DNA from 2 places in the Paracidovorax sp. MALMAid1276 genome. Region 1 is predicted to be linked to the other one. Evidence: predicted binding sites of a transcription regulator. Region 1 holds the regulator's gene; the other holds the start of a gene.
What was found. Region 1 encodes FliA, which starts transcription of late flagellar genes. Its sites were predicted from a motif close to CTAAAGTTTNNNNNNNNNNNGCCGNTA; they were not measured.
Positions count from the first base shown of each region.

Region 1 (10,339 bases):
TCGCAACGTTCCAGAAGGTCCTGCAGCTGCTGCTGGAAGAGTCTGTGCACATCCGCGATATCCGCACCATCATCGAAACCCTGGCCGAGCACGCGGGCAGCGTGTCCGACCCCGTCGAGCTGGCCCGCCGCGTGCGCATCGCCCTGTCGCCGGCCATCGTGCAGCAGATCTACGGCCCCTCGCGCGAACTCAACGTCATCGCCATCGAGCCGGGCCTGGAGCGCCTGCTGGTGCAGGCCCTGGGCAACGCCGCAGGCCCCGCGCTGGACCCGGGCGTGGCCGACATCCTCACGCAAAAAGCCGCCGAAGTGGCCATGAAGCAGGAAGAAATGGGCCTGCCCGCCTGCCTGCTTGTGCCCGACCAGATCCGCAACGCCATCTCCCGCCTGGTGCGCCGCGTCGCGCCCCGCCTGCAGGTGCTTGCGCACAGTGAAATCCCCGAGACCCACACCATCCGCATTGGGCCGATCCTTAAAGGTGCATCAGCATGAACATCAAACGCTTTACCGCCCCCACCTCCCGGGAGGCTCTGGCCAAGGCGCGCATGGCCTTTGGCGACGGCACATTGATCCTGTCCAACCGCCCCACGGCCAACGGCGTCGAGGTGATGGCCACGGCCGAGGACACGCTGTCGTCCCTGGACGGCGGCGGCGCCGGTGCCTCGGCCAACCCGCCCCTGCTGGCGCCCACGCCGGCGCGCAGCGCTGCGCCGCGCGCCAGCCAGCCGGCATCGGCGCCCCAGGCCCGCAATGCGGTGGAAGAGGACACGGAGCAGCTGGCCATGAGCACGCTGTCGTTCCAGGACTATGTGCGCGAGCGCATGCTGCGCCGCCGCCACGAGGCGCTGCACGGTGCGGCCGAGCCCCAGACGCTGGCCGAGCGCAGCCGCGACCAGGAACCCGAGCGCCATCGCGAACGCGACCGTGAGCGCATGCCCGCCCCCGCCGTAGTGCGGCACAACCCGCTGCGCACCATCCCCATGGACATTCCGCCCGAGCCACCACGCCGCCGCCAGGACGCCGCAGCCGGTGCCAGCAGCAGCCTCGCCCAGTCCGCGGGCCAGCAAAGCGTGATGAACGAGCTGCACGCCATGAAGGAGCTGATCGAGGACCGCTTCAACACCCTGGCCTGGCTGGGCCAGGCGCGGCAGGACCCGATCCAGTCCAATCTGATGCTCAAGATGATCCGCGCGGGCTACTCGCCCTCGCTCGCCCGCGCCGTGCTGGAGCGCATGCCCGAAGACCTGTCGGCGGGCGAATCGGTGCGCTGGCTGATGGAGGTGCTGGAGCGCAACCTCAAGACCGACCAGGCCGAGCCCCCGCTGTACGAGCAAGGCGGCATCTTCGCCCTGGTGGGCTCCACCGGGGTCGGCAAGACCACCACCACAGCCAAGCTGGCCGCCATGTGCGCGCGCATCCACGGCCCCGGCAGCGTCGGCCTGATCACGCTGGACACCTACCGCGTGGGCGCGCACGAGCAGCTGCGCACCTACGGCCGCATGCTGGGCATCGTCGCCCACCTGGCGCATGACCGCGCCGCACTGCAGGACCTGCTGGGCCTGCTCAGCGGCAAGAAGATGGTGCTCATCGACACCACCGGCATCGCCCCGCGCGACCCGCGCAAGCGCGACATGCTGGATGTGCTGGACCTGCCCCATGTGAACCGCCTGCTGGTGCTCAATGCGGGCTGCCATGGCGACACGCTGGACGACGTGCTCACCGCCTTCAAGACCACCGGCACGCAGGGAACGGGGCCGCAGGCCATCCTCTCCAAGGTGGACGAGGCCGTGAAGCTCGGCCCGGCCATCGACGCGCTGATCCGCCACCAGATGGTGCTGCGCGGCGTGACCAATGGCCAGCGCGTGCCCGAAGACTGGGAGCGCGCCGACGCGCACCGGCTGATCTCGACCTCCATGCGCTCGCCCGTCAAGTCGGCGTTCGACCCCAAGGCGGCCGACCTGAACTTCTTCTTCTCACACTCGCCCGACACCGTGGCAGACAGGGGGCTGGTCGATGCTTGATATCGGATTCCACCAGGCCGCAGGCCTGCACAGCTTCACCCCCCAGGCCGACCTGCGCGTCGTGGCCGTGGCCAGCCAGGGCAACAGCCCCACCGGGCTGGAAGCCCTGTGGCAGATCTGCGCCAGCCTGCAGCGCCTGGGCTACCCGGTGGTGGTGCTGGACGGCACGGCCCACGAAACCGACCACAGCCCGGGGCTGCTGCACCTGCTGCAGCAGGCCTCGTGGCGCGACGACGTCCAGCTGAACCTGGGCGCCTCCTCCGCATCGCTGGCCGTGATTCCGGCCGCGCAGGGCATGCTGCGCATGTGCCGCGCCGCCGAGCGCAGCGATGCGCCGCCGCTGCACGGCCTGCTGCCGTACTTCAGGACCTACGGCATCGTGGTGCTGCATGCCCCGGCAGCCACGCTGGGCCCCTTGCTCACCCACACAGCCACGGTGCCACTGGTGGTGATGGGCGAAGGCGCCGCCGGGGTGATGGGCAGCTACAAGAGCCTGAAACAGATCGCCGTGGACACCGGCCTGCCCTGCATGGTGGCCGCCCTGCTGCGCGGCACCGGAGCGGCCGAGCGGCGCAAGACCCAGGCAGCATTGCACACGCTGCAAGGCTGTGTGCAACGCCATCTGGGCAGCGCGCTGAGCACCACCACCATCGCCACGCAGAACCCCCAGGAGCTTCAGCGCCTGGCCTTGCAACTGCTGGAAAATGCGGGCACCATCGCCGAATCGCTGCCCGCGCTGCACTCCTACGCCCCCAAGGGCAGTTCCGCACACCTTGTCCGGAGCCACTGACGTTCACCCGGTGCATCACACGCTCTCTATGTACACCGCCAAAGGCCAGCTTGATCGTGACGCGATGATCCGCCAGCATGTGCCGCTGGTCCGCCGGATCGCGCACCACATGATCGCCAAGCTGCCGCCCAATGTGGAGCTGGATGACCTCATCCAGGTCGGCATGATGGGCCTGGCAGAAGCCCTCTCGCGCTACGAAGTGGCCCAGGGCGTGCAGTTCGAAACCTTTGCCACCCAGCGCATCCGCGGCGCCATGCTCGACGAACTGCGCGAAGGCGACTGGATGAGCCGCAGCTCGCGCAAGAGCCAGAAGGACATCGAGCACGCCGTGCAGCGCCTGGAACAGAAGCTCGGCCGCAGCCCGCTCGAATCAGAGATTGCCAACGAGATGGGCCTGAGCCTGGCCGACTACCAGAGCCTGCTGGGCAAGGTGCGCGGCACGCAGCTGGTGTACCTGGAGGACATGACCCACGGCAACGACGATGACGACGGTTTTCTGGACCGCCATGTGGCCGATGCCGACGCCGACCCGCTGGAGCTGCTGCGGGACCAGCGGCTGAAGATGTCGCTCGTGAGCGCCATCAAGAGCCTGCCCGAACGCGAGCAGCACATCATGGGCATGTACTACGAACATGACATGAACCTCAAGGAGATTGCCGCGGTGCTGGGCGTGACCGAATCGCGCGTGTGCCAGCTGCACAGCCAGTCCATCGCGCGGCTGCGCGCCAAGATGCGCGCGCATTGAAACCGCGCCGCCGCGCGGCAAGCCCGAAGATGGCGGGCACCCACACCGTTTGCTATACAAAACAGAGCTGCCAGCGCTTGCTGTGCAATGGATTCAGATGTTTTTCACCTGAAACCGTTGCCTGACAAGCGCTGGCAGCTCTGTTTTCAGGAGCAAAAACCCCAAAACACTGAAGGAATGCGGCGGGTCAGCCCGCTGCCTTGTAGATGCGGGCCGCGCCGTTGCCGGGGCGGGCGCCATAGGTGCTGGCGTCCGTGGGCGGCAGCACGGTGGCCACCTGGCGGTCGGTCAGGGCGGCCACACGCGCCAGATTGTCGCGCTGCATGGCGACGCTGCTGCTCACGGCCTGCAGGCGCTGGGCGAGCGATGGGGGCAGCGAGGCGGGGTCGGTGCGTGACAGCACCTGGGCAAGATCGGACGCCGCATGGCGCAGCGCGGTGCCGCTGCGCTCGAGCGCCGGCGCATCCGTGGCCAGAAGAGCGGCCGAGACGGCCTGCACCTGCTCTTCGACATGGCTCAGCGCAGTTTCCAGATCCATGCGGGGGTTTCAGAAATGGGGGAAGGGGCCGAAATACAAAGCGGGCTCAGCCGCGAGCGCGCGCCAGGATTTCCTGGGCGTTGGACAGCATCTTGTCGGCGATGGCGTCGGCGTTGACCGAGAACGTGCCGTTTTCAATGGCCGAGCGCACGGCCTTCACTTTGCCGGCATCGAAGTCGCCCGCTGCACGGGCACCCTGGTCAAGGCCACGCACCGAGCTGGACACCGTGACAGGCACACCGGCGGCCGACGCGGCCACGGCGTCCTTGGCAGCTCCTTCAACGGGGGCTGCGGCGGGGCTTTTGGCGGGCTTGGCTTGCCCGGTTTGCGCCAGCGCGGCCGGGAGTTCCGGTTTTTGACCTATCTTCATCGCTCTCTCCACTGCCCCGCATGGAGTGGGGCACAGTAGCAATGTTTTCGACGCTTTGGCGGTGGACTTTAGCCATTTATCGCGTGCGCGTCATCAAAGTGCGACCTCCACCGTTCCATCAACACCCACAATGCCGGCAATGATCTTGCCATTGTTCATGCGTATGCGCACAGTGTCGCCTGCGCCCGCGCCCGCCAGGGCCTGGCCGGCTGCGGTGACGGCATAGCCGGGGCCCTGCGCCACCACCTTGACCTGGGCACCGGCGCGGAACAGCTGGGGCGCGCGCACCATGTTCTGGCGCAGCGCCTGGCCGGCCATCAGCTGGCGCGATGCCACCTGGCCCACCCACTGGTCGGGGTTGGCCACCACGGCGTTCTGCGTGTCGGCCGCCCAGTCCACTTCCGACTCGGTGGCGTCGTTCGCGGTGAGCACGGCGCCGGGGGCCACGTTGCTGGTCAGCACCCAGGCAGGGCCATAGGCCTTGACGGTGACGGGCAGGAACACGTTCCAGGCCGTGGCACCCTGCACGCAGCGCAGGCCCAGCCGGGTGCGGCCCCACAGGCGGGCGCCCACGGGCAAATAGGGCTCCACCCGTGCGCAGGGCGCCAGGCGCAGGCGCGGGTCCAGTGAGCCCACGCTCACTTCCATGCGCAGCGGCAGCCCGGCCACCTGATTGCGCGCAAGGGTGTCGTCCAGCCAGCGCTGGGTGATGGGGGCGAGGTCGGCGGACGGATCGGCGGCGGCCTCCTGCGCGGCCGCGGGGGCTGCGAGGACGGCGGCCCCCGCAACGGCCGTCGCCAGCACACCCCGCCACAGCGGGCTGAGCGTCTGGAACACGGAAACGAAATGGTGATGGCGCATGGCTGGCCTCCAGGGCATGCATCCCGGCTGCCACCGGGCAAGGATTGGGAGGGGCGGTCACGTCGACAACAGGCAGGGCAGATGCCATTCGACCCCTGCAACTATAGGCAGTCGGCCGCCGCGCAAAGGCCCAAACTGCGCGCCGATTTCCGCGTTCTTCGCGCTTTAGAAAAACGCAGCGATTTCCATAATCGAGCCACGCCGGAAACCGCCCCGAAGCGGGGCCCCGGCGCCCTTCCTTGCAACCCACGGCGTGAGGCCCCCATGCTCGACAAGATGACCAACCGGCTGGACTTCCACGGCACCGCACTGATCCTGCGGTCCGAGCGCCAGCGTGCCATCGCCAGCAACATCGCCAACGCCGACACCCCGGGCTACGTGGCCCGCGACTTCAAGTTCAGCGATGCGCTGAGCGAGGCCACCGCCACCCGCAGCGCCGGGGCCGATGCCGCGGCCGGCGGCTCGGGCGTCACGCGCCAGGTGCTGGCCGGCGTGGTGGGCACGGCCGGTGCCACCGACCCGCGCCACATCCCCGTGCCCGTCACCCGCAGTACCGCATCGGCCCTGGAGTCCCGGGGCACGCTGGGCTATGCGGTGCAGACCCAGCCCGCACTCGACGGCAACTCGGTCGACATGAACCGCGAACGCGCCGCCTTTGCCGACAACGCCGTGCGCTACGAGGCCACGCTGCGCTTCATCAACGGCAACGCCAAGACCATGCTCAGCGCCATCCAGGGCCAGTAACGCGCCGGCGCAGACCCGACCAGAAAGCGAGACCCGTCATGTCCATGTTCTCCATCTTCAACGTCTCCGGCAGCGCCATCAGCGCGCAGTCGCAGCGGCTCAACGTGGTGGCCAGCAACCTGGCCAACGTCGAGGCCGTGGCCGGTCCGGACGGGCAGGCGTACAAGGCCCGGCAGCTGGTGTTCCAGACCGAGAACATGGGCGCCGACACCGCCGCCGGCGTGCGGGTGAGCGGCGTCACCGAAAGCAATGTGGCCGGCCGCCGCGTGCACGATCCGAGCCATCCCTCTGCCGACGCGCAGGGCTACGTCACACATTCCAACGTCAACGCGGTGGAGGAGATGGTCAACATGATCTCCGCTTCGCGCTCCTACCAGAACAACGTCGAGGTGATGAACACGGCCAAGACGCTGCTGCTCAAGACCCTGCAGATGGGCCAGTAACACGAAAGAACCGGGTACGACCATGATCTACGGCGTCAGCAACAATACCACCACCACCGCCGACACGGCGGCGTCCAAGGCCGCCTCGGCCAACGACGCCGAGGGCGCGCAGGACCGGTTCCTCAAGCTGCTCGTGGCGCAGCTCACCAACCAGGACCCGATGAACCCGCTGGACAACGCGCAGATGACCTCGCAGATCGCGCAGATCAACACGGTCACCGGCATCCAGCAGCTCAACTACACCATGCTGGGCATTGCCGAGCAGTTCAACTCCATGCAGTTGCTGCAGGGCTCCGCGATGATCGGGCGCAACGTGGTGACCGAGGGCGACAGCCTGGCCGTGGAAGACGGCGTGGGCAGCGGCATGTTCGAGCTCTCCGGCGCCGCAGCCGACGTGAAGGTCGAGATCCTCACCGCCGGCGGCCAGCTGGTGGGCACGCTGGACCTGAACGCCAAGACCGCAGGCCGGCACAGCTTCGAGTGGGACGCCAGCAAGTACGCAGGCAGCACCACCGACCTGCGCTTCAAGGTCACAGCACTCAACAGCGCCGGCGTGGCGGTGGAAAGCACGCCGCTCGTGCAGTCGCGCGTCACCGGCACCGGCAGCAGCGGCGGCCAGCTCACGCTGGACCTGGCCGGCGGCGGCACGGTGACCTACGACAAGGTCAAGGCCGTTCTGTAAGCCCCACGATCCCGGCAACACATTCATTTTTTAGCCCCTCTGCCCCCGCACCCGCCAGCTTCCCCTAGGAGAACACCATGAGCTTCCAGCAAGGCCTTTCGGGCCTGAACGCATCCAGCAAGAACCTGGACGTGATTGGCCACAACATCGCCAACGCGAACACCGTCGGCTTCAAGGCCTCGCGCGCAGAGTTCGCCGAAATGGTGGCCTCGGCCATCGGCTCGTCGGGCGGCGTCAACGCCGGCATCGGCGTGGAGGTGGCGGACGTGGCCCAGCAGTTCTCGCAGGGCAACCTCACCATCACCGGCAACAGCCTGGACGTGGCCATCAACGGCAACGGCTTCTTCACGCTGCAGATGCCCGACGGCACCCCCGCCTACACCCGCGCCGGCAACTTCAAGCTGGACAAGGTGGGCAACATGGTCACCAACGACAGCGCCCGGGTGATGGGCTACCCGGTGGATCCCACCACGGGCCTGCGCACGGGCTCCACGCCCGTTCCGATGTCGTTCCCCACCACCGAGCCCATTCCGGCCCGCCAGACCACGACCATCACCACCTCGTTCAACCTCGACGCGCGCGCCACCGATGCGGCCGGCGACCCCACGGCCACCCCGCCCGTGCCGGCCACACCGCGCGCCACCTACGGCACGTCGATCAACGTCTACGACAGCCAGGGTGTGGCCAAGCCGGTGAACCTGTACTTCCAGAAGACGGCCACCGACAACACCTGGGACGTGTACGACCAGCTCGACGACCCGCTGGCCACCCCGCCCGTGGTGGCCACGCCCATCGGCCAGATCACGTTCGACAACAGCGGCGCCATCACCGGGCCGGTGGCCACGCCGCCCGCCACCGGTTTCTCGATGCCGCTCACCGTGAACCCCACGCCCCCCAACCCCAACAACCTGCCCGCTTTCGACGTGCAGATCGACCTGGGCGGCGTCACGCAGTTCGGCACCAAGTTTGCGGTGTCCAACCTCACCCAGGACGGCTACACCGCAGGCGAGCTGACGGGCATCAACGTCGAGAACAACGGGATGATCATGACCCGCTACTCCAACGGCGTGACGCGCGCCGAGGGGCAGCTGGCCCTGTCGAGCTTCCGCAACACGCAGGGCCTGGCGTCCCTGGGCGGCAACAACTGGGCGGCCACGTTCGAGTCGGGCCAGCCCGTGGTGGGCGCCCCCACCGACGGCAGCTTCGGCTCGCTGCGCTCGGGCGCACTCGAAGACTCCAACGTGGACCTCACCGCCGAGCTGGTGAACATGATGACCGCGCAGCGTGCCTACCAGGCCAACGCGCAGACCATCAAGACGCAGGACCAGGTGATGTCCACGCTGGTGAACCTGCGCTGATCGGCCTCAGCCTGATTTCAAGTCAAAACAGCCCCTAGCGCTTATCCATAAAGCGTCAGCAGCTATCAAATCGGAAGCACACGGAGAAACCTGCCATGGACCGCATCATCTACACCTCGATGACGGGCGCCAACGCGGCCGCCCACCGGCAGGCCGTACTGTCCAACAACCTGGCCAATGTGTCCACCAATGGCTTCCGGGCCGAGATGTCCACGTTCCGCGCGGTGCCCATCCAGGGCGACGGCGCCAAGACCCGCGTGTTTGCGCTGGAGGCCACGTCGGGCCACCTGGAAACGCCCGGCCCGGTGCAGCGCACCGGCCGCAACCTGGACGCCATGGCCATGGGCAACGCCTGGTTTGCGGTGCAGGGCCTGGACGGCACCGAGGCCTACACCCGCGCCGGCGTCTTCGAGGTGTCGGCCCAGGGGCAGCTGCTCACGCCCACGGGCCTGCCGGTGCTGTCGGACGGGGGCGCCCCCATCGACGTGCCGCCGGGTGCCGAGGTCAGCCTGGGCTCGGACGGCACCGTGACCGCCAAGGTCGCGGGCCAGGCCGCGCAGCCCGTGGGCCGCCTGAAGCTGGCCACCCCCACGCCGGAAGACCGGCTCAAGCGCGGCGACGACGGTTTGTTCCGCACCGTCTCGGGCGACCCCATCCCCAACGACGCCAACGCCCGCATGCTGGCAGGCGCCGTCGAAGGCTCCAACGTCAACCCCGTGGAATGCATGGTGGGCATGATCGCCGCGTCACGCCAGTTCGAGCAGCAGATCAAGCTGCTGCAGACCGCCGAGAACTCCGACAAGGCCGCCAGCCAGCTGCTGAGCCTGAACGGCTGATGAAGCCCCGCGCCGACCGCCGCACCTGCCACAAGGAAGAAGCACCATGATCAACTCCCTCTGGATCGCCAAGACCGGCATGTCTGCCCAGCAGACGCAGCTCGACGTCATCTCGCACAACCTGGCCAACGTGTCCACCACCGGCTTCAAGCGCAACAACGCCGTGTTTGAAGACCTGATCTACCAGAACCTGCGCCAGGTGGGTGCCAACAACGACGAGCAGAACCAGTTGCCCACGGGCCTGCATCTGGGCCTGGGCGTGCGCACCGTGGCCACCAGCCGCAACTTCGTGCAGGGCAGCCTGCAGGAGTCCAAGAACAGCCTGGACGTGGCCATCAACGGCAACGGCTTTTTTGAAGTGACGCTGCCCGACGGCACCATCGGCTACACGCGCGACGGCTCGTTCCAGATCGACGCGCAGGGCCGCATGGTCACCTCCAGCGGCCTGCCCGTGGCCAACGGCATCACGGTGCCCGCCAATGCCACCAGCATCAGCATCAGCACCGAAGGCGCGGTCACCGCCATCGTGCCGGGCAATACACAGCCCCAGCCCCTGGGCAACCTGGCCATGTCCAGCTTCGTGAACAACTCCGGCCTGCAGCCCATCGGGCAGAACCTGTTCAAGGAGTCGGCCGCCTCGGGCCAGCCGCAGCAGGGCACCCCGGGCACCAACGGCCTGGGCTACATCCGCCAGGGCTTTCTGGAATCGTCCAACGTGAACGTGGTGGAGGAGCTGGTGAGCATGATCCAGACCCAGCGCGCCTACGAGATGAATTCCAAGGCCATCCAGACCTCCGACCAGATGCTGGCCAAGCTGGCCCAGCTGTAATCCCCACCGCGCAATCCCAGGGTGACTGCCATGAAGACATTGATTCGCCGCCTGTGCGTCCACACCACGGTGCTGGGCGCAGCCATCATCAGCGCGGGCTGCGCCAGCCTGTCGCCCCCGCCG
Region 1 covers NZ_JBMIRS010000175.1:51,340-61,678, forward strand. Annotated here, with positions in the region: gene flhA (flagellar biosynthesis protein FlhA) at 1-491, shown strand, start outside; gene flhF (flagellar biosynthesis protein FlhF) at 488-2,020, shown strand; gene ACOQFS_RS12305 (hypothetical protein) at 2,013-2,810, shown strand; gene ACOQFS_RS12310 (RNA polymerase sigma factor FliA) at 2,839-3,555, shown strand; gene ACOQFS_RS12315 (hypothetical protein) at 3,743-4,093, opposite strand; gene flgM (flagellar biosynthesis anti-sigma factor FlgM) at 4,140-4,463, opposite strand; gene flgA (flagellar basal body P-ring formation chaperone FlgA) at 4,557-5,324, opposite strand; gene ACOQFS_RS12330 (flagellar basal body rod protein FlgB) at 5,589-6,068, shown strand; gene flgC (flagellar basal body rod protein FlgC) at 6,107-6,511, shown strand; gene ACOQFS_RS12340 (flagellar hook assembly protein FlgD) at 6,534-7,193, shown strand; gene flgE (flagellar hook protein FlgE) at 7,271-8,551, shown strand; gene flgF (flagellar basal-body rod protein FlgF) at 8,647-9,387, shown strand; gene flgG (flagellar basal-body rod protein FlgG) at 9,434-10,216, shown strand; gene ACOQFS_RS12360 (flagellar basal body L-ring protein FlgH) at 10,247-10,339, shown strand, end outside.

Region 2 (10,339 bases), on a different contig from region 1:
CCCCATCCAACGCGGGGCTGGCGAGATTGCCTTCCCCGGCAAAGGCGTACAGCCGCCATCGGCCATCGGCGCGCGCGACGTGGCCCAGATGCATGGGGCGGGCATCGCAGGCGCGCACCACGGGGGCTGAATGGAAACGGGTGCCGATCCGAAAGCCGCGTGCGAGGTGCTGGTGGGTGCCGGGACCGGTGATGTCCGACGGGCGGTAGAGGGTGCCCACACCCGCCGTGAACCGGCCGTGCTGCTCGAAGTATTGCTGGAACGCCTTCGGATTGACCGCACCGGTCCGGTCGCTGAACATGGCGGCCCATTCGCGGTCGAATTCGATCAGCTCCTGGGCCACCGCCTGCCGTTCGGCGGAGTACGTGCGCAGAAGCTCGGGGCGGCACTGCCCGCGCAGCACGGCTGCCAGCTTCCAGCCCAGGTTGAAGCTGTCCTGCATCGAGAAGTTCATTCCCTGGCCGGCCTTGGGGCTGTGGGTGTGGCAGGCGTCACCCGCAATGAAGATGCGCGGCAGCACCCGGTCGTCGGCGCATCCACCTGCATCGTCATAGTGGTCGCAGATGCGCTGACCGATTTCGTAGACGGACCACCACGGCACTTCCTTCACGTCGAGTGTGTAAGGGTGCAGGATGCGCTGCGCGCTCTCGATGAGCGACTCCAGCGTGATATTGCGGCTGGCGACGCGTTCGTCCTGGGCGAGCTTGTCCATCTCTACATACAGGCGCACGAGGTAGCCCCCCTCGCGTGGAATGATGAGCATGTTGCCCTGGCTCGACTGGATGGCCGCCTTGTAGCGGATGTCAGGAAAACTGGTGACTGCCAGCACATCCATCACACCCCACGCATGGTTGGCAGAGTCACCCGCCAGTTGTCTGCCGATGGCCTTGCGGACGCCGCTGCGTGCGCCGTCGCAGCCTACGACATAGCGCGCCCGCACGGTCTCGATCTGGCCAGCGTGGGCGGCGTCGGTGCGCTCCAGCCGCACGGTCACGGGCAGCCCGGGCTGTGCCGGGTCCACGGTGGCGTCCACGAATCGGCGGCTGTAGTGCGGTGCCAGTCTCGTGGGTGCATTGCGCATGGTTTCCAGGTAGAAGTCGTGCACCCGCGCCTGGTTCAGCACCACGTGAGGAAACTCGGACAGCCCCTCCTCGGTGTCCTGAACGCGGCCGTGCCGGGCAATGTGCGCGGGCTGATCGCCATCCGGCTTCCAGAACGTCACTTCGTTGATCCAGCAGGCCTCCTGCAGCACACGCCCGCTGAATCCGAAAGCCTCGAACATCTCCATCGTTCGGCAGGCGATGCCGTCTGCCTGACCCAGCACCAGAGGGCCATCCTTCTGCTCCACGATGCAGGTGCGGATGTCGGCAAACGCAGCCAGTTGCGCCGCGAGGGTCAGGCCGGCGGGGCCGCAGCCAACGATGAGCACGTCCACCTCGGCAGGCACTGCCTCGGCGGGTGAGGTGGCATGGGGTGCGGCAGGCTGGATACGCGGGTCGCCCGGCTCAAAGCCATTCAGGTGGAATTGCATGGTGGTCGGTTTCCAAGGTGGGTGGGTGAGATAGCTCCTGATGCCGCTGATCCCAGTCGCGGTGGGCGGCGTCATTCAGGGTGAAGCGTTGCAATTGCTCGAACAAGCCAAGGCTTGGATGGTTATTATCAGTATTCTGATCGTCAGTATACTGACGATACGCCGATGACACAATGGGCTTTTTGCTGGTGTCCCCTGGGTCCTATCTTCCGTATGGCAACGCTTCCTTCTGACAAGCGCCCGGCGCTTGCCCTCTTTCCTGGCCACTGCATCCGCCGGCTGCAGCAGGCAGCGGTGGCCGCGTTCATGGGTGACGCCGAGGCCGCCAGCGTCACCCCGGTGCAGTTCGCAGTGCTCTACACGTTGGCCGAGCAGCCAGGCATAGACCAGCGCACGCTGGCGCGGCAAGTGCATTTCGATACCTCCACCATCGGCAGCGTGGTGGACCGCATGGAGGCCCGGGGACTGCTCACGCGCAGTCTTTCAGACCAGGACCGGCGTGTGCGGCTGCTGCACCTGACGGAAGAGGGTGCCCGGATGCTGCACATGCTTGAGCCCAGCGTGATGCGCGTGCAGGACCAAATCCTGCAGCCGCTGAACGAGGCAGAGCGCGCAGAGTTCATGCGCCTGGCTCAGCGCGTAGTCGACCACCACGGATCGGTCGAGTAAAGCTATAAGTTTTATAGCTGTAGCATCAATAGCAGCAAGCGGTAACGCCGGTTTTGGTGGCAGATTTTCAGGCGGCACGCGCGAAACCGTCCCATCCCATCGCGCACTGCGGATCGGTGGGGCTGCCGCCCACACGGCCAAACGCCTACACCGGCGGCGCCGCCAGCACCTGTGCCCGCTCCGCGCAAAACCGCTGGGCCTCTTCCAGCAGCCACTCGCGCACCAGCTGCATGGCCGGGCCTGGGTGGGGGGTGGTCACGAACGAATACGCCGCGCGCGACGCCACGCTGTGCCCCAGCAGCGGCACCAGGCGGCCGGCTTTCACGTCCTGCAGCACCAGCGCTGCGCGGCCCATGGCGATGCCTTGACCGGCGAGTGCGGCGCCGAGGGCCAGCTGTGACAGGTTGAACTGCTGCCCGCCCGCCCAGGGCGGAGGCGCGGCGCCGCGCTGGGAGAACCAGCGCTGCCATTCCTCGTAGGGGTCCGCACCGTCCCAGGCGCTGCTGTCGTGCAGCAGCCACTCGCCCGGCAGGTCCTCGGGGGTTGTGATGCCCGGGTGGCGGGCCAGGAACTCGGGGCTGGCCACGGGGATGAGCCATTCGTCCAGGAACACGGTGGCACTCAGGTCGCGGTAGCCGCCCAGGTCGAACCGCACGGCGGCCTCGATGCCGCCCTGCACCATGCGGGTGCGGTCCAGGGTGTGGAACTCGCCAAACACCCGCAACCCGGTGTGCGGGTGCTGGCGAAAGAAGTCGCCCAACCGGGGCGTGAGCCAGCTCATGGCAAAAGACGGGGAACAGCTCAGCGTGGCGATGGCGGCCTCGGGCGGCTGGCGCATCTGGGCCAGGGTGCTCTCGATGGCGTCAAAGCCCTCGCGCAGCACCACGGCCAACCATTTGCCCTCGGGCGTGGGCACCAGGGCGCGGGGGGTGCGCAGAAAGAGCGGGCGGCGCAGCCAGTCTTCGAGTTGCTTGACCTGCTGGCTCACGGCGCCCTGGGTGATGCACAGCTCGGCCGCCGCCTTGGTGAAGCTGCCGTGGCGCGCCGCTGCATCAAAACTGCGCAGCCAGACGAGCAGGGAGGGGGAGAGGCGAATATCCATTATTGAAACTAATGCCTTGCTCAATATAAATGGTTTGTGACGTTGGCGTGACCGGCGAAAAATGGCGGCAAGACTTTTCGACATCCCAATGCCATGACGATCGCTGAACCCCAGACCACCCCCGATGCCCTGCTGTCCACCCGCGTGCGCAACGCCCAGCCCGCGCTGTGGACGAACCCGGCCCGGGAGGCACAGCCCGCCGCAGCATTGTCCGCTTTGGGGCGATCCATTAGTCTGGATGATACGAAGGCGGCCAATGCCCGCCTCGGCCGCTTTGCCGGCCTGCTGGCTGAGGTGTTTCCCGAGCTGGCGGCGTCCGCTGGCGTGGTGGAGTCGCCGCTGTTGTCTGCTTCTGCCCTGCAGCCCGCGCTCGGCTGGCAGGAGGGCCAGGGTCGCCTGTTCATCAAGGCCGACCACCGCCTGCCGGTGGCGGGCTCCATCAAGGCCCGGGGCGGCATGCACGAGGTGCTGGAGTTTGCCGAGGGGCTGGCGCTGCAGCATGGCCTGGTCGAGCCCGGCGGTGACTTCCGGGAGCTGGCGACGCCGCAGGCGCGCGCCGTGCTGGGCCGCTACCAGGTGGCGGTGGGCTCCACGGGCAACCTGGGCATGAGCATTGGCGTGGTCGCTGCGGCCCTGGGTTTTCAGGCCACGGTGCACATGTCGGCCGACGCCAAGGCGTGGAAGAAAGACCGCCTGCGCCAGCGCGGTGTGCAGGTGGTGGAGCACACGGGCGACTACGAGCGCGCGGTGGCCGCAGGGCGTGCCGAGGCGGCCGCCAATCCGCAGTGCCACTTCGTGGATGACGAGCAGTCGTTCTCGCTGCTGCTGGGCTACAGCGCAGCAGCCTTGCACCTGAAAGAGCAGCTGGCCGCACAGGGCGTGCCGGTGGACGCCGAGCACCCGCTCATCGTCTATCTGCCCTGCGGCGTGGGCGGCGCGCCGGCGGGCATCACCTTTGGCCTCCGGCAGCTGCTGGGGCCGCATGTGCATTGTTTTTTTGCCGAGCCGGTGCAGTCGCCATGCTTCATGGTGCAAATGATGGCCGATGCAACGCAAGGTGTGGGGCAGCACCCGTCGGTGTACGACTGGGGCCTGACCAACCGCACCGAGGCCGACGGCCTGGCCGTGCCGCGTGCATCGCTGCTGGCGGCCGGGCTGATGCAGCCGCTGCTGTCGGGGGTGTTCACGGTGGCCGACGACACGCTGTTTGCGCGCCTGGTGCAGGTGTTGGATGCCCTGGGCGAGCGCATCGAGCCCTCGGCCGCTGCGGGCTTCAGCGGCCCGGCGATGCTGGCGGGCACCACGGCCGGGCAGGCCTGGCTGCGCTGCACGGGCATCGACGCCGTGCTGCACCAGACCACCCACCTGGTGTGGACCACCGGCGGCCTGCTGGTGCCCGATGCGCAGTTTCAGGGCTTTTTGCAGCGCGGGCGGTCCGTGCTGGCGGCGCGGGGCTGATCGCGCTCGCCCCGCAGTTGTCTGATTCTTTCCTTCCCGTTCTTTGTCCTTCATTCACCTTTTCTGGAGCCACGCCATGAACCGCAAGAAGCTGCTTGTTTTGTCTGCCGTCCTCGGTGCCGCCTTCGGGTCTGCCGCGTGGGCACCCGCCATGGCGCAGGACGGGGCCTTCCCCAGCAAGCCGATCACGCTGGTGATTCCGTTCCCGCCGGGCGGGGCCACCGACGTGCTGGGCCGCCTGATCGGCAAGAAGCTGGCCGACACACTGGGCCAGAGCGTGGTGATCGACAACCGGGCGGGGGCCGGCACGGTGATCGGCGCCAGCTCGGTGGCCCGCGCGGCGCCGGACGGCTACACGCTGCTGATGAGCTCGGGCACCACCTTCACCGTGAACCCGGCCGTGCGCGCCAAGCTGCCGTACGACCCGGTCAAGAGTTTCGAGCCCATCGGCATTGCCGGGCGCACGGGCCTGATCCTGCTGGCCAACAAGGACGTGCCGGTGGCGGATGTGAAGCAGTTCGTAGCCCTGGTGAAGGCCGGGCCGGACAAGTATTCGTATGGCTCGTTCGGTGCGGGCACCACCTCGCAGTTTGCGGGCGAGATGTTCTTCCACGCAGCGGGGCTCAAGATCCAGCACGTGCCGTACAAGGGCAGTGCGCCCGCGATGACCGACCTGCTGGGCGGGCAGATTCCGTTCACGGTGGATACCGTGTCGGCTGCGCTGCCGCAGCTCAAGGACGGCAAGATCAAGGCGATTGCGGTGACCTCTGGCAAGCGCTCGGCCCTGCTGCCCAAGGTGCCCACGCTGGCCGAAAGCGGCTATGCCGGCCTGGAGATGGACACCTGGCTGGCCATGGTCGCGCCGCGCGGCCTGCCGCCGGCCGTGAAGACGCGGCTGGAGCAGGCCCTGGCCCAGGTGGTGGCCGACCCCGAAACGCGTGACAAGATGATCGCCGTGGGCTTCGAGCCGTCCCATGCGTCGTCCAAGGCCTTGGCCGAACTGATCGACAAGGAGCTGCCGCTGATGCGTGCGATTGCGCAGCGCGCCGGCATCACCGCAGACTGAAGCCCGCCTGAACACCACAAGGAGACATGCCCAAGATGACCGCTGGAACCCACGCTCTGGTTGAACTCACCGCCAACGAATTGCGCCACCGCATCGGCACGCGCGAGATCTCGCCGGTGGAACTGCTCGACGCCTGCATCGCGCGCATCGAGGCGGTGAACCCGCAGGTGAATGCCGTCACCGCCACCTGCTACGACCGTGCCCGCACCGAGGCCAAAGCCGCCGAGCAGGCGGTGCTGCGCGGCGAGCCGCTGGGCCTGCTGCATGGCCTGCCCATGGGCGTGAAGGACCTGGAGGCCACGGCAGGGCTGCTGACCACCTATGGCTCGCAGATCTACCGTGAGCACATTCCGGCCGAGGACAACGTGCTGGTGGCGCGCCTGCGCGCGGCGGGCGCCATCGTCACGGGCAAGACCAACATCCCCGAGATGGGCGCGGGCGCCAATTCGCGCAACACCGTGTGGGGCGCCACGGGCAATCCGTTCAATCCCAACCTGAACGCCGGGGGATCTTCGGGCGGCTCGGCCGCTGCGCTGGCCTGCGACATGCTGCCGGTGTGCACGGGGTCGGACACGGGCGGCTCACTGCGCATTCCGGCGTCCATCTGTGGCGTGGTGGGTTTCAGGCCTTCACCGGGTGTGGTGCCCAGCTCGCGCAAGCTGCTGGGTTGGACGCCGATTTCGGTGGTGGGCCCCATGGGCCGCACAGTGGAAGAGGCCTGCCTGCAGCTGGCGGCCTCGGCGGGCATGTCGCCCGGCGACCCGCTGAGCTATCCGCTGGACCCCATGAGTTTCTTGCTGCCTGAAGCCGTGGACCTGAGTCGCCTGCGCGTGGCCTATACCGAGGACTTTGGCGCCTGCGCGGTGGACAACGGCATCCGCGCCGTGTTCCGCCGCAAGGTGCAGGCCATGCAGCACCTGTTTGCGCGGTGCGACGCCATTGACATCGACCTGGGCGATGTGCACCGCTGCTTTGACGTGCTGCGCGCCGAGGCCTTTGTGGCCAGCACGCGCGAGGCCTACGAGCGCGACCCTGCCAGCCTGGGGCCCAACACCCGCGCCAATTACGAAATGGGCGCCGCGATGACGCTGCTGGACAGCGCCTGGGCGCAGGCGGAGCAGACGCGCATCCTGGCGCGGTTCCAGAAGCTGTACCAGGACTACGACGTCATCCTGGCGCCCACCACGCCGGTGTCGCCGTTTGCGTGGACTGAGCTGTTTGCCAGCCACATCCACGGCGAGCCGCAGGCCAATTACTACCGCTGGCTGGCGCTGACCTATGTGACCACGCTCACCACCCACCCGGCGCTGAGCCTGCCGTGCGGGCTGGACGACGCGGGCATGCCGTTTGGCCTGCAGATCGTGGGGCGCTTTCGTGCCGACCGGCACACGCTGGGCGTGGGGCATGCGCTGGAGCAGGCGTTCAAGGGCATTGCGGGGCTGGCGCGGCCCCGGCCTGATATTGCCAAATTGATGCAGACCCGCGCCGAGCCTGCGCTGACCTCCATCGTGACGCAGGCACCCGACCCGCGCGACGCCCGCAGTCTGCCGCGCGACGACCGTACAGCGTCGGCAGCGCAGGTGTCGGCGGTTTGAGCAGGAGACACCGACCATGCAAACCGTAGACACCCTCGTGATTGGCGCAGGCATTGCCGGAGCCTCCGTGGCCTGGCAACTGGTACAGCCCGGCGCCGCCGGGCAGGGCGCCAGCGTGCTGCTGCTGGAGCGCGAATCGCAGCCCGGCTACCACACCACCGGCCGCTCGGCAGCCCTCTACATGGCCACCTACGGCACACCCAACATCCAGGCGCTGACCCGTGCCAGCCGCGCCTTCTACGATGCGCCGCCGCCCGAGTTTGGCGGCGACCCCATCCTGTCGCCCCGGGGCGTGGTCTATGTGGCCGGGCCGGACCAGCTGGACCTGCTGAAACAGACCTACGAGGAAGCGCATGCCACTTCGCCCAATGTGCGGTGGGTGGCGCGGGACGAGCTGCTGGCGATGCTGCCCTGCCTGAAACCCGAGGCCGTGGCCGCCGGCATGAGCGAGCCCGAGGCGGCGGACATCGACGTGAATGCGCTGCACCAGGGCTATCTGCGTGGCCTGCGCCAGCGCGGCGGCCAGGTGCTGACGAATGCCGAGGTAACAGCCGTGCACCGCGAAGGCGGTGTGTGGCAGGTGACGCTGGCCGATGGGCGGGTGTTTGCGGCGGGCACGCTTGTCAACGCGGCGGGCGCCTGGGCCGACGTGGTGGCGGGCCTGGCGGGCGTGCCGCCCATCGGGCTGGAGCCACGCCGCCGCACGGCGTTCACCTTCCCCGTGCCCGAGGGCATGGACGCCACGCACTGGCCGGCCGTCGTGGGGGTGGACGAGAGTTTTTACTTCAAGCCCGACGCGGGGCAGCTGCTGGGCTCACCGGCCAATGCCGACCCGACGCACCCGCATGACGTGGTGCCCGAAGAGCTGGACGTGGCCACCGGGATCTATCACATCGAGGAGATGACCACCTTCCAGATCCGCCGCCCATCGCACACCTGGGCCGGGCTGCGCTCGTTTGTGCCGGACGGCGACATGGTGATCGGCTGGGACAACCATGTGCCCGGCTTCTTCTGGCTGGCGGGGCAGGGCGGGTATGGGATCCAGAGTGCGGCGGGGGCGTCGTTGCTGGCGCGGCAGCTGTTGCGGGGCGAGCCACTGGCCGAAGAACTGGTGCGCGAGGGGGTGGGGGTCGAGGGGCTATCGCCTGCGCGTTTGCGGTAAGGGCGCAGCAACGAAATCGGTGGGGGCGTTCAGGCGAAGGTGTTGACCTGCGTGCCCAGCGTTCCGCTGGTGGCCAGCGCGGGCTGGGGCAGGGCCTCCAGCAGGGTGGTGGCCGCCACTTCCTGGATGTCCATGGCTTGCTTGAGCACGGCCATGTTCACGGCGTCCGAGGTCTTGGCGCTGGCCAGGGCGGTAGCGGTGTTGATGAGGCTGTTGGTCAGTGCGACGTCCATGGCAAGGCTTCCTCCTGAAGGCGATGGGTGGTTATCGGCACTTGCCAGCAGATCTTGAGCGGCATTGCCGAAGGTGTTCGCCAGCGGGACCTGGTCGGAGCTACTCCAGCGCGTCAACGCCGATGGCCGGGCAGCTCGACAGGTCGGATTCACGCGCCGTGGGCAGCTGCCGGGCAGCGTCCCGCAAGGCGGAGCGCAGGCCTTCTTCTAGTGTGGGGTGGTAGAAGGGCATGCCCAGCAGATCGTGCACGCTGAGCCGCTGCTGGACGGCGAGCGCCAGCAGGTGTGCCATGTGCTCGGCCTCGGGGGCGCACATCTCGGCGCCCAGCAGGCGGCCTGTGCTGCGGTCGGCATGCACGCACAAGCGCCCCTCGTTGCGCTGCGCCGTCCGCGCTCGGCCCTGCTGCGCGAAATCCACAGTGCCCGTCACCACGGCATCGGCGCTGTCCAGGTCGGCGCGCGGCTGGCCCACCACGGCAATCTGCGGATCGGAGAAAACCACCGACAGCGGTGTGCGGCGCTGAAACTTGGTGGCGTTGTCGGCCAGCGCGTTCATGCCTGCAATATGGCCTTCATCGGCAGCCTCATGGAGCAGCGGCGTCTTGCCATTGGCGTCGCCGGCCAGAAATACGGGCAGGTCGCCGATCTGCAGGGTGCCCCGGTCCACCTGCGGCATGCCGCGCTTGTCCAGCGGTACGCCCAGGGTGTCCAGCCCCAGAAACTGGACGTTGGGCACGCGGCCCATGGCGGCGATGACCTGGTCCACCACCACACGGTGCGAGCCGCTGCGCACCTCGATGCCCCCGGCCACCTCGCGCAACTCTGCCGAGGCATCGGTGTGCAGCACCATCTCCTTCTTCAATACTTCAATCTGCAGCGCATTCAGCGCGGGGTCCTTCAGGCCGCCCACGGTGTCGCCCCGGGTGAAGGCGGCCACCTGCAGCCCCAGGCGGGCCAGGGCCTGCGACAGCTCCACCCCAATCGGGCCCATGCCGATCACTGCGATGCGGGGGCCGAGCGTGGGCTGTTCGAACAGCGTGTCGGTGGTGAGCATGCGGTCGCCAAAGGCCAGCCATTCTTCCGGCACGACGGGGCGGGACCCGGTCGCCAGGATGATGCTGCGCGTGTCATACGCCGTGCCGTCAATGTCCACGCGGTTTGGGCCCAGCAATGTGGCCCGGCCCTTGCGGCGGGCGGGCCCGAGGTTGTCGGTGGCCTTGAGCACTCCGGCCACGAAGTCGTCCCGCAGCGTGCGCACCCGCTGAAGCACGGCGGGGATGTCGGCAGACAATGCCTCGGCGCCGCGCAGGCCGAACTCTTCAAACGTGTGGCGCCGATGAAAGGCGTTGGCGGCCTCGATCAGTGCCTTGGAAGGCATGCAGCCCACGCGCGCGCAGGTGGTGCCCCAGGGGCCTTCGTTCACGATGAGGTAGCGGCTGGTGCGCTTGCGCACCTCGCGCAGAGCCGCGAGGCCTGCCGTGCCTGCGCCGATGATGATGGTGTCGAGCTCCTGGCTCATAAGT
Region 2 covers NZ_JBMIRS010000197.1:49,345-59,683, forward strand. Annotated here, with positions in the region: gene ACOQFS_RS15065 (FAD-binding monooxygenase) at 1-1,531, opposite strand, end outside; gene ACOQFS_RS15070 (hypothetical protein) at 1,572-1,700, shown strand; gene ACOQFS_RS15075 (MarR family winged helix-turn-helix transcriptional regulator) at 1,745-2,200, shown strand; gene ACOQFS_RS15080 (LysR substrate-binding domain-containing protein) at 2,346-3,302, opposite strand; gene ACOQFS_RS15085 (D-serine ammonia-lyase) at 3,396-4,760, shown strand; gene ACOQFS_RS15090 (Bug family tripartite tricarboxylate transporter substrate binding protein) at 4,837-5,826, shown strand; gene ACOQFS_RS15095 (amidase) at 5,853-7,421, shown strand; gene ACOQFS_RS15100 (NAD(P)/FAD-dependent oxidoreductase) at 7,438-8,583, shown strand; gene ACOQFS_RS15105 (YjfB family protein) at 8,613-8,816, opposite strand; gene ACOQFS_RS15110 (dihydrolipoyl dehydrogenase) at 8,917-10,335, opposite strand.
Region 2: the regulator FliA is predicted to act here: its motif matches at 8,849-8,875, upstream of ACOQFS_RS15105 (YjfB family protein).